DNA from 2 places in the Dermacoccus sp. PE3 genome. Region 2 is predicted to be linked to the other one. Evidence: riboswitches for the same ligand, from Rfam matches in the RefSeq annotation. Region 2 holds a riboswitch; the other holds the start of a gene.
What was found. A riboswitch is a leader RNA that binds a small molecule or an ion and turns the genes downstream of it on or off. The one in region 2 is predicted to bind cyclic di-AMP.
Positions count from the first base shown of each region.

Region 1: another riboswitch for cyclic di-AMP. It lies ahead of AA983_RS10935 (transglycosylase family protein); the one in region 2 lies ahead of AA983_RS13445 (C40 family peptidase).

Region 1 is NZ_LDCM01000004.1:115,586-123,356, forward strand. Features, by position in the region: gene AA983_RS10905 (ABC transporter ATP-binding protein) at 1-314, shown strand, start outside; gene AA983_RS10910 (SDR family NAD(P)-dependent oxidoreductase) at 375-1,139, shown strand; gene AA983_RS14935 (phosphatase PAP2 family protein) at 1,099-2,040, opposite strand; gene AA983_RS10920 (hypothetical protein) at 2,153-2,467, opposite strand; gene AA983_RS10925 (restriction endonuclease) at 2,911-3,444, opposite strand; gene AA983_RS14940 (winged helix-turn-helix domain-containing protein) at 3,573-3,839, opposite strand; tRNA gene AA983_RS10930 (tRNA-Thr) at 4,185-4,257, opposite strand; gene AA983_RS10935 (transglycosylase family protein) at 4,462-5,184, opposite strand; cyclic di-AMP (ydaO/yuaA leader) riboswitch at 5,193-5,364, opposite strand; gene AA983_RS10940 (threonine/serine exporter ThrE family protein) at 5,570-7,123, opposite strand; gene AA983_RS10945 (serine/threonine-protein kinase) at 7,210-7,771, opposite strand, start outside.
Region 2 is NZ_LDCM01000005.1:195,063-202,833, reverse strand. Features, by position in the region: gene AA983_RS13455 (ABC-F family ATP-binding cassette domain-containing protein) at 1-1,115, opposite strand, end outside; gene AA983_RS13450 (neutral zinc metallopeptidase) at 1,280-2,248, shown strand; cyclic di-AMP (ydaO/yuaA leader) riboswitch at 2,362-2,549, shown strand; gene AA983_RS13445 (C40 family peptidase) at 2,554-3,027, shown strand; gene AA983_RS13440 (metal-sulfur cluster assembly factor) at 3,211-3,606, opposite strand; gene sufU (Fe-S cluster assembly sulfur transfer protein SufU) at 3,603-4,085, opposite strand; gene AA983_RS13430 (cysteine desulfurase) at 4,087-5,382, opposite strand; gene sufC (Fe-S cluster assembly ATPase SufC) at 5,385-6,155, opposite strand; gene AA983_RS13420 (non-heme iron oxygenase ferredoxin subunit) at 6,194-6,523, opposite strand; gene sufD (Fe-S cluster assembly protein SufD) at 6,520-7,740, opposite strand; gene sufB (Fe-S cluster assembly protein SufB) at 7,740-7,771, opposite strand, start outside.

The DNA.
Region 1 (7,771 bases), on a different contig from region 2:
TCACCGCTGACGGTGCACGCATCACGGCCGCCGGGGGCGAGCACCCCCCGGCAGGCGATCTTGAGCACCTCGCCGCATTCGCACCGAGCTCCGTGTCTCTGTGGCCGAGCCGTCCCGAGGGTTCCCCGCGCAACACGTGGGCGGTGCGCGTCGCGCAGATCGAGCACACCGGCACCTCGGCGCGCGTGCACCTCACGGGGGACGCGGACCTCGTCGCGGACGTGACGCTCGACGCCGTCGCCGACCTCTCACTCGCACCCGGAGTACCCGTACACGCCACGGTGAAGGCCACCGAGGTGACCCTCTACCACTGAGGTTCGGGCGGGCGTGACGCAGCCCACAAAGCCGCTTCGCCAGTCGATAGGGTTCGAGGCATGAACATCACGCAGAACACCGTCGCCCTCGTCACCGGTGGCGGCTCGGGCCTCGGGGAGGCCACCGCCCGCCGCCTGCACGACGCCGGAGCGGGCGTCGTCATCGTCGACCTGCCCTCGTCGAAGGGCGAAGCACTCGCCGCAGAATTGGGCGAGCGCGCCCGCTTCGTCGCCGCCGACGTACGCGACGAGGCCCAGGTACAGGCCGCCGTCACCGCAGCCACGGAGCTCGGGGAACTCCGCATCACCGTGTCCTGCGCCGGCGTGGCCACGCCGGGCCGCATCCTCGGCCGCAAGGGCGTGCACGCACTCGAGCAGTACAAGACGGTCATCGACATCAACCTCGTCGGCACGTTCAACGTGCTTCGCCTCTCCGCCGAGGCGATGGCGACGAACGAGCCGGTCGACGGCGACCGCGGCGTCGTCGTCATGACGGCCAGCGCGGCCGCCTACGACGGGCAGATCGGCCAGGCCGCCTACGCCTCGAGCAAGGGCGGCGTCGTCGGCCTCACGCTGCCTGCAGCGCGCGACCTCGCCGATCTCGGCGTGCGCGTCATGACGATCGCTCCCGGCACGATGGAGACGCCGATGCTCGCCGGACTCCCAGAGGCTGCACGTGAGGTGCTCGGTCAGGCCGTGCCGCACCCGTCGCGTCTGGGCCGCCCGGACGAGTACGCCTCGCTCGTGGCCCACATCGTCGACAACGGGCTGCTCAACGGCGAGGTCATCCGCCTCGACGGGGCTCTGCGGATGCCGCCGAAGTAGCGACGCCGCCGGCGTCAGCTGTGACTGCTGGCGCAACGACACCAACCCGACTGTCGGCGTCGTCGCGCCAGACCCGCTCCTCGGCGCCCTTGACCACACGGACGATGACGAGGGCGATGAGGAACAGCGCGACGCCGCCGACGATGTCGAGCACGAAGTGGTTGCCCGTGGCCATGACGTTCCAGTAGGTCATGGCGGGGAACAGCCACGCGAGGCGCGCCCACGTCGGACGGGTGTGACGCCACGTCTCCCACAGCGCGTAGGCCACCCAGGTCGACCACGCGCAGTGCAGGCTGGGCATGGCCGCGTACAGGTTGGCCGAGCGTGACGGGTCGCGCGCGAGCGCGCCCCCGAGGATGTTGTAGACGGCGTTGATGTCGACGACGCCGGGCACCGCGAAGCGTGGCGGCGCCATGGGCAGGAGCCAGAAGACGAGCAGGCTGGGCAGCGTCGTCGCGATGAGAAGTCTGCGTAGCCGTCGGAAGCCCTGGGGGTTGAACCACCAGACGAGCGCCAGGGTGATGGGCACGGTGGCGAGCACCATGCCGTAGTAGTAGCCCGCGGCGATGGCGAGCGGCGGCACTGCGGCGAGGCCGGCGTTGAGCCAGAGTTCGACGTCGATGTGGAGCGTCTTCTCCAGATCGAACAGTTCGTGCGCGTGGCGCACGGACTCGATCGGGCCTCCGCGGATGTGCTCCTGCGCGTAGCTGAAGTACTGGAAGAACATCCAGAAGATGAACAGCTCGAGCAGCAGCGCAGGACGCCCACCGACGGGCTTCGCGAGGTTGCGCACCCAGCGTGGCGGTGCGGCGGCGTCCTCGCCGAGCAGTTCGTCGTCCGAGGCCCCGATGCGCTCGCAGGGGGAGGCGGATGCCTCCGACGAGGGGCGCTCGGCACTCACGTGGGCACCTCCTCGTGCCGGAGAACGGATCGCCCGAGTCTATCGGGCAGGGTCACGACGAGCCGCCAGCATCGCGTCAACAGACGCTGCGGGCGGCGCGTGCGCACGGGTATCAGCTGCGGTCGACGAGGGCGTACGACGCGGCGGCGGAGGCCGCCGCAACACCGAGGACGGACGGCCAGGCGCCAACCTTCTTGGCGAGGGGGTGCGAGGCACCGAAACCGCCGAGGTACACGGCGCCGAGGGCGGCGGCCTTGGCGGCACCGGCCTTGGCGACCCAGGTGCGTCCGGCGTAAGCACCGGCGAGGGCGAGGACCACGCCGCCGAGCGGGCGGATCTGCGTCTCGCGGGCGGTGACGTAGCCCCCGAGGAGGCCGAGCGCTGCGAGGGGTGCGGTCTGGACGTCTGCTGCGGGCTTGAGGTTCATGACGACATCGTAGGAAACGAGTCTGAACCGTGCCTTGACGCCCCCAGCTCACCAGAAGGCACGCGTCACCCGGAGGTTCTCGCGGACATCGGCACACTGCGAGCGGAATTCACAGAGCTGGAGATGGGACTCGAACCCACAACCACCTGTTTCCCTGCGGGGCTCCTCGGCTGGGTACTGCTGGGACTCGGAATCCCCGTGTTTCCAACGGTATTCGCGTGGATGCGCGGGCCGTCTCGGGCTGGATCGGCCCTTCTCGGGACCAAATAGGAGGCGTGAGTGGAGGGGCTGGCCGGATTTAGCCGCCGACCCTGTAGCGGAGCAGAGGAGCCTGCCGGAGTGGCCGGGTCAAGGTGGACGGAGTCCATCACGCAGTGACGCGGAGCGCCCTTGATGCGGTCCGGAGGTGGGCGGAGGGTCGGAGGCGTGAAGGTGACGTGCGCTCAGAGCGAGTCGTAGAAGTCCTCGTCCAGCCGGAGCAGGGTGGCGACGTAGTCCGTCTGCACGCCGACCCGGTGTTTGAGCATGAGTTCGGCGAGTTCGATGCCGTTGATGGGGATGATGCGCACCCCCACGCGGTCGGCATAGTCGAGGGCCTCACGGGTGAAGGCGCACGTGGCGATGAAGACGCCTCGGTCGGCCTGCTGGCCCTGGAGTGCTCCGACGAAAGCTTGCATGGCGGGTCGGCCCACGGTGCGGTCTCTTGCGTAGCGCTTCGCTTGGGCGTAGATGCGGTCGAGGCCGAGCGGGTCTTGGCTGATGACGCCGTCGATCCCAGCGTCCGCGCTGTCGCCGGTGGACTCGATGTGACCCGCTGTGCCGTATTGCATCGCGCCAAGGACCTTCAGAACGAGGGATTCGAAGTCCTTCGGCGAGAGCTGCGTGACGCGTTCGAGGATCTCGGAGACGAGGGCGCCGTGGACCGTGGCGACGGTGGCGTCGATGATCTCCTTGGGGGTATCCGCGTCTGCTATCACTTCGTCGGTCGTGGTGACGGCGTCGGTCTCGCCCTGGGCGCGGTTGGGCTTGCGACTGCGACGTCGGAACTCTTGGAACTCGTCGAACTGCGCGAGGTTGGCGTTGGAGATTGGCCCGGCCGTTTGGCTCAGGAGTTGGCGACCACGGGGGTGATCTCGGCGTATCCGCGTCGAGGTCGCGAGACGACTCCGGCCTGCACCATGTAGGTGATGGCCCAGCCGACTCGATTGGTCACCACCAGCTGGCCGCTGCCGATCTTTTGGGCGCGGTCGGCCTCGCTCATGTGCATGACATCGGCAACCTGGTCGGGCATGGTCCGGAACTGGGTCTCGCCATTCGCTGCGAGGATCTCCAGGACGGGACGCATCATGTCCTCGTAGGTGGGGACCGACACGGTTGGCTCCGTCCGACAGGTGGCTGTGAGGCGGCATTCTAGCAACCGTGGCGCTTAGTGAAGGACGAAAGGACAGGGCTCCTCACGCGGCTCCGCCCTCGTCTGTGCCGAGCGGGCTCGGCACGGCGGCGGGCCGAAGGCCCGCCAGCTCGCGCCGGAGGCGCGCTTGAGTCAGTGAAGAAACTCCTCACACTCGCCGGATGGAGTCGGCTAGGCGAGCGCCGCTCACCGTTTGGTCATGCTCGCGCGACCTCCGTCGAAGTCTCGAAACGGGATGGAGCACTAAGGGACACACTCGGAACCTTCGCCGCCGAGAGGGCCGAAAATCCGCGCCATTCCGGGCAGAGCTGGAGATGGGACTCGAACCCACAACCACCTGTTTACAAGACAGGTGCGCTACCAATTGCGCCACTCCAGCACGCCGCCCGTGCCGGGCGACCACGCGATCCTACCGAACCTACACGGGGCCTGCCCGCCAGGCCACGACCAGGCGCGCTCTCCAGTGCAATTCGGTGGTCCCGGTGACGAAACATCGCGGCCAGATCGACAGATCTGCATCAGGAAACGCCGACAGGCCCCGCCGCTCGAAAGCGGCGGGGCCCGTCAGCCCTGGATCAACCGATCAGTGGTTGTTCAGGTAAGCCTGCAGAGCGCGAACCGTGCGGGCGTTGAGGTAGCTGGCGCCGTCGCGCGAGATGCCGACCTTCGTCTGGAGCGCAGCAACGGTGCGCGGGCCGACGATGCCGTCGGCGTACACGCCGACCTTGCGCTGCAGGGCCTTCTTCGTCTGGACGCCGACGACACCGTCGCGGAACGTGCCGACCCAGGCCTGGAGCTCACGGGCCGTGCGCGGGCCGAGAACACCGTCGACGGCGAGCTTGCCGCCCTGCGACGCGGCCGGGGCCGAGTACTTCACGGCCGGACGGGCGGCGGCGCGCGAAACCGGGGCAGCGGCAGCAGCGCCACCGTTGGCGCGGGTCAGACCGGCGCGAACCGAGCAGTGCGGCCATGCGCCCGGGCCCTGCACGCGCAGAACCTTCTGAGCGATCGCGATCTGCTGCTCGCGGGTGGCGAGGTGAGCGGACGAGGCGTACTGACCGCCGCCGAAGCCACGCCACGTCTGCTGCGTGAACTGGAGGCCGCCGTAGAAGCCGTTACCTGTGTTGATGTGCCAGTTGCCCGTCGACTCACAGTGAGCGACGCGGTCCCAGACCGAGGCGGCGGAGGCCGAGGAGGCCTGGGTGAGACCGGCACCGACGGTGGCGGCACCGGCGAGAGCCACGCCGGCGACCTTGCGGCCGGTGGTGCTTTCGGAAGCAGCGACGTGCTTGGGGGTGTAACCCATGGAGAGTGTCCTTTCCTGACGTACGCCTGTGAGGTGAGCTGTCGGGTTCGGGCAGTCAGGTGCCCGGCCGGCGAGGACCGGCTTCACCCCGAGACGCTCACCGTGCGGCGAGCGTCGGAAGTGGGTCCCCCACCCTCGTCTTCAGCCCGCGATCTGCGGGTGAAACGGCGGTGCCAGACGAGGTTTGGCGTGTGCACCGCCCACTGAATAAGTGGTTGTGTTGAGTTCTCATGTCGCCGTGACGACACGAGAAATACATCGTGCACAGCGAAGGGAACGTTACGGGACGAGAGACCTACGTAACAATCAGGTCGCGGTAACTTCGTGACAGATCAGGCCTTTCGGGCCTGAAATGTGATGCAGATCACACAAAATCCGCGTGATGTCAGCGCCGGCGGGCTCGTCGACGGCGTACCAGCGGCTTGTCGAGCGGGGCCGAGAGCACGTCGCCGAGCACCAGTCCGGTGCTGATCGCGAGGGCCACTCCGACGGCGCCGAGCATCGTCGTCACACCCACGCCGGACTGGGCCACCTTGGTGGCGCCGATGACCGACCCGGAGACCGACTCGTACATGCCCCGGAAGATCCGCAGGCCCGGCAGCAGCGGCGAGACCGCCGGCATGACGATGACGAGGGCGGGCGCACCGAGGCGCAGCGCCACGAGCCGCGCGGAGAACCCGACGCTGACGGCAGCGACCGCCGTGGCCGTCGTCGCCCCGATCCCGACATAACGCGTCAGCAGCGCAACCCCGACGACGCCGAGGGCTCCCGCCGCAGCTGTCGGCAGGAGCATCCGCACGCGGGAGCGCATCGTGACGGCGGCACACGCCGCACCGATGGCACCGCACGCCACCTGCAGGAGCAGGACCGTGGGCGGCATGTCGAAGCGCAGGGAGCCGGGCGATTGGAGGCTGAGGTCGAGCGCCCGGTCGAGGTTCAGCGTCAGCGCCAGACCGGCACCGACGCCGACGGTGATTCCCGCGCAGTCGAGGATGACAGTGAGAACACGACCCGACGCCGTGACGGGGTAGCCGGTGACGGCGTCCTCGACCGCGGAGGCCATCTGACGACCGGGCAGGAGCGCGACGATGCCGCCCGAGATGGCATAGGCGAAGTCGGCCGTCGACATCGTGCCGGGCAGGTTGTGGGCGACGAACTCCCCCACGACGCGGCTCTGGTGCGACATGTAGGCGAACCACGCGAGGGCCGTCGAGATGAGACCGCCGGCGGCGGCGCCGTAGAAGGCGGGGACACCGGCGTTGCTCAGGCGTCGGCCCACTCGGTCGACGAGCACGGCGGAGACGAACGCGACGGCGACGGCCATCCAGCCGCCGCCGAGGATCGTTGCGACGGATGCCGCGAGACCACCGAAGGCAACCGAGACGAGCCACCGCGGGTAGAGGCGCGGCATCCTCTGGATGCGCTTCAGTTCCTTCGTCGCCTCGTCGAGATCCAGGCCACCGGACACGAGCGACTCGACGAACTGGTGCACGGCCATGAGCCGAGAGAAGTCGCGCGTCGAGGAGCGCACGACACGCAACATCGTGAGGGGCTGACGGCCGTTCGTCGACGGGCTCTGCAACAACAAGGACTGGTTCGTGATGTCGACCTCGAGGCGGCGCAGGCCCGCGGATGCCGCGACGGCGACGACGCTCGCCTCGACGTCACGCGTGCTCGCGCCACAGCGGAGGAGCAACTCGCCCACACGGGCGGCGATGTCGAGCGCCTTCTGCTGCTCGGTGTCGTCGTCCGGCCCGCCCATGACGTTCGGGTCGCGATAGGGCGTGCGCTTGAGCGCGTCGGCGATGGGCAGCGGCTCGGTGACCGGCTCGCTGCGCAGGAAGCGCATCCGTGGCGGCAACCCCGGGGTCGGCGTGCTGGACGAGTCCCTCGAGGGGTTGGGCCCCGTGCTCGACTGATCCCGTCCGTACTGCGCCATGCCTCGAAGAATAGTTCGTGGGCCTCGACCGACCGTGGGCCCGCGCTGTGGGTGGGCTGTGGAACGGGGCCCGAAGCGTCAACGGATCAGTTGCCGAGGCCGGACGCCGGCAGGTACTCCGCGAGCGGATCGGTGATGCCGCCGGTGAGCGGAACCCAGGAGATGTCGCCGCCTTGCATGAACGAGCCGACGAGCATGAACAGGCCGAGACCGGCGAGCGCGGGCGCCACGATCCTGCCAGCCGACTCCGGGACGAGCGCCCGCACGACCGAACGTGAACCCCGGCGATAGCCGACGGACCCGGCGCCGCGCCACATCGTCCACTGACCCGCCACGGCCCCCGCGACGATGGGCAGTGCCCACCACGCCCGTGCGACGCCGTCACCGCGCACCATGGCCCAGCCGATGGCCACGAGCGAACCGACGCACGCGAAGACGAGTGCGGGGAGCACGAGGGCCGCGAGCGTCGAGACGAGAGCGCGCAGCAGATGCCAGGGCGAACTGGCCACGGCGACGGCGCCGTCGCTCTTTCGTCGCCCGGCCTCGTAGCGGCGAAGGACGGTCTGCGTGATCGTCGAGTCGCTGAAACGCGCCGCGACGTTCCACACGATGAGCAGGACGAGTCCGACGACGGGCACGAGCGCCGTG
Region 2 (7,771 bases):
GCGAGCATCCGCAGCAGCGTCGTCTTGCCCGCGCCGTTGAGGCCGAGGACGACGACCTTCGAGCCACGATCGATGGCGAGATCGACGTCGGTGAAGATCTCGAGCGAGCCGTACGAGCGCGAGAGCCCCTCGGCCATGAGCGGTGTCTTGCCACAGGGCGCAGGCTTCGGGAAGCGCAGCTTGGCGACCTTGTCCTGTACGCGCTCGCCCTCGATGCCGGCGAGCATCTTCTCGGCGCGGCGGGCCATGTTCTGGGCCGCGACGGCCTTCGTCGCCTTGGCACGCATCTTGTCGGCCTGGGCGAGCAGCACCCCGGCCTTCTTCTCGGCGTTCAACCGCTCGCGCTTGCGGCGCTTCTCGTCGAGTTCGCGCGCCTGCAGATAGGCCTTCCAACCGACGTTGTACTGGTCGATCTCGCTGCGGTTGGCGTCGAGGTGGAAGACCTTCGTCACGACGGCGTCGAGCAGTTCCACGTCGTGGCTGATGACGATGAGCCCGCCGCGGTAGGTCTTGAGGTAGTCGCGCAACCAGATGATCGAGTCGGCGTCGAGGTGGTTGGTCGGCTCGTCGAGAAGCAGGGTCTGAGCACCCGAGAAGAGGATGCGTGCCAACTCGATGCGTCGGCGCTGACCACCGGACAGGGTGCGCAGCGGTTGCTCGAGGATGCGCTGCTCGAGCCCGAGACTGGAGGCGATCGACGACGCCTCGGACTCGGCGGCGTACCCGCCCTGGGCGTCGAACTCGGCATCGAGACGGCTGTAGCGACGCATCGCGCGCTCGCGCACGTTGTCATCGTCGCTGGCCATCGACGCCTCGGCCTTGCGCAGATCGGCGACGATGGCGTCGAGGCCGCGCGCCGACAGGATACGGTCGCGCGCGAGGACATCGAGGTCACCGGTGCGGGGATCCTGCGGCAGGTATCCCACTGCCCCGGAGCTGACCACCTTGCCGGCAGCGGGCAGACCCTCACCGGCGAGCACCTTCGTCAGGGTGGTCTTACCGGCACCGTTGCGCCCGACGAGTCCGACACGGTCACCGGCGGCCACCCGGAACGTGGCGCTCTCGAGCAGGATGCGCGAGCCGGCGCGCAGTTCGATGCCTTCGGCGGTGATCACAGGGCAGGGCTCCTCGAAAGAACGGTGAAGGGGTGTACGGCTCCGACACGCCGGACGGGAGCGCTCGGCTCGCGTTACATACGGCGAGACGCGTGAAGCCCCAGTAGTCTACGAGAGATGAATCGGGGTGGACGACGCCGTCCGCCTTCACAACGGAGGTTCTCTTGACGTTCAACGACAACGCGCAGCTGGACACGTCGCAGGTCGAATCCGGTGGTTCCGGAGGCTTCGGCGGTGGCCGCGGCGGGATGGGCGGAGGTACGGCCGTCGGCGGTATCGGCGGTCTCATCCTCATGCTCATCTTCGCGTTCTTCGGCATCGACATCACCGGCAGCGGTGGCGGGAGCAGCTACCCCGGCGGCGCGAGCGGCCTCAACCAGTACAGCCAGGACACGCAGGACGTCTCCGGCTCGAACGACCGGGTCTCCCAGCAGATCCAGGCCTGCAAGACGGGTGCTGACGCCAACGAGGACGACACCTGCCGCGTGATCGGAACGGTCAATGCCGTTCAGGCCTACTGGGACCAGGCGCTCCCGGACTTCACCGGCGGTCGCACCGAGTACGAGTACGCGCCCACCAAGCTCTACAGCGGCCAGACGTCCTCCGGTTGCGGCACCGCGAGCTCGCAGATGGGGCCGTTCTACTGCCCGAACGACCGGAAGGTCTACATCGACACGAGCTTCTTCCAGGAGCTGACGAGCACCTACGGCGCCGACGGCGGCAACCTCGCCCAGATGTACGTCGTCGCACACGAGTACGGCCACCACATCCAGGACCTCCTCGGGGCGCTCGGTCGCGCCCAGCAGGACCCGCAGGGGCCGGAGTCGGGATCGGTGCGCACCGAGCTGCAGGCCGACTGCTACGCGGGCATCTGGGTCAACCACGCCACGGAGGCCAAGGACAAGAACGGCACCACGCTGCTCCAGCCGGTCACCGAGGCCGACATCAAGTCGGCGCTGTCGGCCGCCTCGGCTGTGGGCGACGACCGCATCCAGCAGAAGGCCCAGGGTCGGGTGACTCCGGAGTCGTGGACGCATGGCTCGTCCGAGCAGCGCCAGAAGTGGTTCCTGACCGGTTTCCAGAGCGGCCAGTTGAACTCCTGTGACACCTTCAACGCCCAGGATCTGGGCTGAGAATCGCGGCGGATTCACGAACATGTGGGTTACCTGACAACTTGGTGCACGCTCGATTTGTATCGCTCGTGATCAGTCTGTAACCTTGCAGGGTCGCACCGAAACGGTGCGGCCCTGCTTCGTCGCTGAGTCCCGTCACGAAGGCCAGGTATCACTTCGCATGATGCGGAGCGACGGGAACGGTGCACCCAGCATCCGGGCCACTTCGGTGGTTCTTGGGGTAAAGCTCACTTCGGTGGGCCGAGAATCTAGGATCTCGAACCCGACAGGTCATGCCTCGTAAGCGCTCCTGGAAATGAATCGACATGAAGAACATGTCCCGCCGCTCCTTCATGGCCAACACCTCCAAGGTTGCCGTCGGCACGGCTCTGGCCTCCTCCGCTCTCGGCGCCGTCTCGGTTGCCAGCGCCTCGAACGCCAGCGCCGTCACGGCCGCGTCCGCGCGCCGCGCCGTGGCCAAGGCTTCGAGCCGTCGTGGTGCGCCCTACGTGTACGGCGCTTCCGGCCCGTGGCGCTTCGACTGCTCGGGTCTGACGAGCTGGTCCTACCGCCAGGTCGGCCGCTACCTGCCGCGTACGGCCAACCAGCAGTACCGCTCCTCCTACCGCGTTTCCCGCGCGTACGCCCGTCCGGGCGACCTGGCGTTCCTCACCTCTGGTGGTTACGCCTACCACACGGGTATCTACGCCGGTAACGGCATGGTGTGGCACGCTATGCGTCCGGGTACGCGCGTGTCGCTCTCGCGCGCCGGTGCCAGCTACCGCTTCGGTCGCGTCTGATCCCGCGCGGATCTCGCGAAGTTCGCGAAACGGCCCTCGTCCCTACGGACGAGGGCCGTTTCGCGCTCCTCCCCTATCCCCAATCGCCGCATCGTGGCAACGCAAGAGGGCCCTCGCCGTAAGGCGAGGGCCCTCTTGGTGCGTCGGGCGCGGCCGGCCGAGCTGCGCCGGATGACGTACGCGTCAGACGTTGAAGCCGAGCGCGCGAAGCTGCTCGCGACCGTCGTCGGTGATCTTGTCCGGGCCCCACGGCGGCATCCACACCCAGTTGAGGGTGTGGCCCGTGACGACATCGAGCAGGGACGTGGCGACCTGCTCCTCGATGACGTCCGTGAGCGGGCAGGCCGCAGACGTCAGCGTCATGTCGATGACGGCGTGCTTGCTCTCGTCGACGGTGATGCCGTAGACGAGGCCCAGGTCGACGACGTTGATGCCGAGCTCGGGGTCGACGACGTCACGCAGGGCCTCCTTGACCTCCTCGACCTCGACGCCGGAGTCGCTGACTCCCTGCGCCTGGGCGCGCTCGGGCGCCTCGGCCTCGTTGGCGGTCACGTCGGCCGTGATCTCGTTGTCGGTCATGCCTTGGTCTCCTCCGTGGTGGATGCGGCGCCCCCGGTCAGGTCGAGACCGAGTTTGCCGAGCGAGTCCTGCAGTGCGGACCACGACAGCAGGGCGCACTTGACGCGCGCGGGGTACTTCGAGACTCCGGCGAGGGCGATGGCGTCGCCGATGACTTCCTCGTCACCGGCAGCCTGGCCCTTGCTCGTGAGCATCGTGCGGGTGGCACCGAAGACCTCCTGGGCTTCACGCAGCGTGAGCCCGATGAGGTTCTCGGCAAGCATTGACGCCGACGCCACGGAGATCGAGCAACCGATCGAGTCGTAGCTGACGTCCTTGATGACGGCGTCGTCGCCCTCGCCTTCGACGTCGACACGCAGGGTGATCTCGTCACCGCAGGAGGTGTTGACGTGGTGGCTCTCGGCGCCGAACGGCTCGCGCAGGCCCGCGTGCTGCGGGCGCTTGGAGTGCTCGAGAATGAGCTCCTGGTACAGATCCATCTCAGACCTCCAGACCGAAGATGTTCGGCACCCGGTCGAGCGCCGTGAGGAACGCCTCGACGTCGTCGGCCGTGGAGTAGACGTTGAAACTGACACGGCTGCTCGCCACGGCGCGAAGACGTCGGTGCAACGGCCACGCGCAGTGGTGACCGGTACGAATGGCAACACCGGCGTCGTCGAGAATCTGCCCGACGTCGTGCGGGTGCACCCCGTCGACGACGAACGCGACCGCACCGAGCCGGGCACCTGCGTCCTGGGGGCCGAGCACGCTGACCCAGGGACGCTCGGCGAGGCCGTCGAGCGTGAGTTGGATCAGATCCTGCTCGTGACGCAGCACGTTGTCCATGCCGAGCGCCTCGAGGTAGTCGCACGCGGCGGCGAGACCGACGGCCTGGGCGGCGTTCGGCGTGCCCGCCTCGAAGCGCTGGGGCGGGGGCGCGAACGTCGTGCCTTCGAGCTTCACGATCTCGATCATCGATCCGCCGGTGAGGAACGGAGGCATCGCCTCGAGGAGTTCGTGTTTGCCCCACAGCACACCGATGCCGGTGGGACCGAGCATCTTGTGGCCGGAGAAGGCGAGGAAGTCGACATCGAGCTGTGCCACGTCGACGGGCATGTGCGGCACCGACTGGCACGCGTCGAGAACGACGAGTGCCCCGGCCTCGCGAGCGATCGTTGCGAGGTCATTGACGGGGTTGATCGTGCCCAGCACGTTGGAGACGTGGGTGAAGGCGACGACCTTGGCCCGCTCGGTGATGACCTCACGCGCCGAATCGAGGTCGACGAAACCGTCGTCGGTGATCTCGATCCAACGGAACGTGGCGCCGGTACGACGTGCGAGTTCCTGCCACGGCACGAGGTTCGCGTGGTGCTCCATCGCCGTGACGACGATCTCGTCACCGGGGCCCAGCGCGAACTTCGAGGCGATCGCCTCATCGACGCCGTCCATCGCGCCGGGCGCGCCGGCGTTGCTGAAGGCGTACGCGACGAGGTTGAGAGCCTCGGTGGCGTTCTTGGTGAACACGATGTCGTCGGCTCGCCCACCGATGAAACGGGCGATGGTCTCGCGCGCGCCTTCGTAGGCGTCGGTGGCTTCCTCGGAGAGCTGGTGGGCTCCTCGGTGCACCGCAGCGTTCACGGTGCGGTAGAAGTCGCCCTCGGCGGTGATGACCGACTCGGGGCTCTGCGACGTCGCACCGGAGTCGAGGTAGACCAGCGGCTTGTCGTCGCGGACGCGGCGCGCGAGCAGCGGGAAGTCCTCGCGCACGCGCGCCGCGTCGAACGATGCGTGAGCCATGATCAGGCCTTCGCCTCCGCAGCGGCGTTGACGTAGCGGTCGTAGCCCTCGGCCTCGAGGCGGTCGGCCAGCTCGGGGCCACCCTCCTCGGCCACCTTGCCGTTGACGAACACGTGGACGTGGTCGGGCTTGATGTAGCGCAGGATGCGCGTGTAGTGCGTGATGAGCAGGACGCCGCAGTTCGTCTCGTCCTTGGCGCGGTTGACGCCCTCGGAGACGATGCGCAGCGCGTCGACGTCGAGGCCGGAGTCGGTCTCGTCGAGGATCGCCATCTTCGGCTTGAGAAGCTCCATCTGCAGGATCTCGTGGCGCTTCTTCTCGCCGCCGGAGAAGCCCTCGTTGACGTTGCGCTCGGCGAAGGCCGGGTCCATCTTGAGGTTGCCCATGGCGCCCTTGACGTCCTTGACCCACGTACGCACCTTCGGTGCTTCGCCGTCGATGGCCGTCTTGGCCGTGCGCAGGAAGTTCGAGACGGTGACGCCCGGAACCTCGACGGGGTACTGCATGGCGAGGAAGAGGCCCGCACGGGCGCGCTCGTCGACCTCCATCGCGAGGACGTCCTCACCGTCCAGCGTGACGGTGCCCGACGTGACCGTGTACTTGGGGTGGCCGGCGATGGAGTAGGCCAGCGTCGACTTGCCGGAGCCGTTGGGGCCCATGATGGCGTGCGTCTCGCCCGAGTTGATCGTCAGGTTGACGCCCTTGAGGATCTCCTTCGTGCCGTTCTCCGTCTCGACGGTCACGTGAAGATCGCGGATTTCCAGCGTTGACATGCTTGTTCGTCCTTCTGTCAGGAAAGTTTCGGGGGTGCTCAGGCGGGGATGCCGACGAGGATGTCGTCGCCCTCGAGCTTGGTCGGATATACGTTGACCGGCTGCGTGGCCGGCAGGCTCATCGGCTCGCCGGTGGCGTAGGCGAACTTCGAGCCGTGCAGCCAGCACTCGATGCCGTCGTCCTCCACCTCGCCCTCGGAGAGGGAGACTGCGGCGTGCGAGCACGTGTCGTCGAGCGCGTGAACGTCACCGGCGGAGTCGCGCGCGATGCAGATCTGCAGGTCGTCGATGTCGACCTTGATCGCACCCGGCGTACCGATGTCGCTCAGCTGCGCCAGCTTGACCCACTCGACGTTCGCGTCGCTCATGCCTCGGCTCCTGCGCTCTCCACGAGCTCGGCCGTGGCGGCGAGTTCCTCGTCGATGGCCTCCATGAGGGGCTCGACGACCTCGGCGACACCGATCTTGTTCACGATGTCGGCGAAGAAGCCGCGCACGACGAGACGACGTGCCTCGTCCTCGGGGATGCCACGAGCCTGTAGGTAGAACAGCTGCTCGTCGTCGAAGCGGCCGGTCGAGGAGGCGTGACCCGCACCCTCGATCTCGCCGGTCTCGATCTCGAGGTTCGGCACGGAGTCGGCACGGGCCCCGTCGGTGAGCACGAGGTTGCGGTTGAGCTCGTAGGTCTCGATGCCCTCGGCCTCGGCGCGGATGAGCACGTCGCCCACCCAGACGGTGCGGGCCGTCTCACCCTGCAGGGCACCCTTGTAGGTGACGAGGGAGGTGCAGTTCGGCGCGTTGTGGTCGATGAACGAGCGGTGCTCGAGGTGCTGACCGGAGTCGGCGAAGTACACGCCGAGGAGCGTCGCCTCTCCCCCGGGCCCGGCGTAGCGGACGTTCGAGTTCATGCGCACGATGTCGCCGCCGAGCGTCACCGCGATGTGGCGGTAGCGCGCGTCACGGCCGACGAGTGCGTCGTGCTCGGCGAGGTGGAGAGCGTCGTCCTCCCAGCGCTGCACGGTGACGACCGTGAGGTCGGCGCCGTCGCCGGTGACGATCTCGACGTTGGCCGTGACCTGGGCCGAGCCGGTGTGCTCGAGGATGACGAGCGCCTTGCTGTGCTGCTTGGCCTCGATGACGAGGTGAGCGTTGGCCCGCTTGTCGCCACCCTTGCCGTCGACCGCGATGCGCACCGGTGTGGCGAGCTCGGCCTCGGCCGGGATGACGACGTGGTCGGCGTTCGGCGTCAGGGACGACGCGAGAACCGAACCACGGTCGCTCGGCACGAGCACGGTGCCGCGCGGAGCCTCACCCTCGGCGAGCGTGCCGGACTCGAAGCCCTCGCCCGTCACGGTGACCGTGACGGCCTCGGGGTCGGTCTGCTTCTCGGCGAACAGCGGCGAGAGGCGGTCGACGGGCGTGAAACGCCACTCCTCCTCGCGGCCGCTCGGGACACCGAAGGCACCCAGGTCGAAGGACTTGCGGCGCTCGGCGCGCGACTGGTCCGGGATCGTGGCCCCGTGGCTGTGGTCACCCGAGAGAGTGGCCTTGTCTGCCTTGCCCATTTCTGGCGTGACGGCGGTCATCAGCCGACGGCTCCTTCCATCTGGAGTTCGA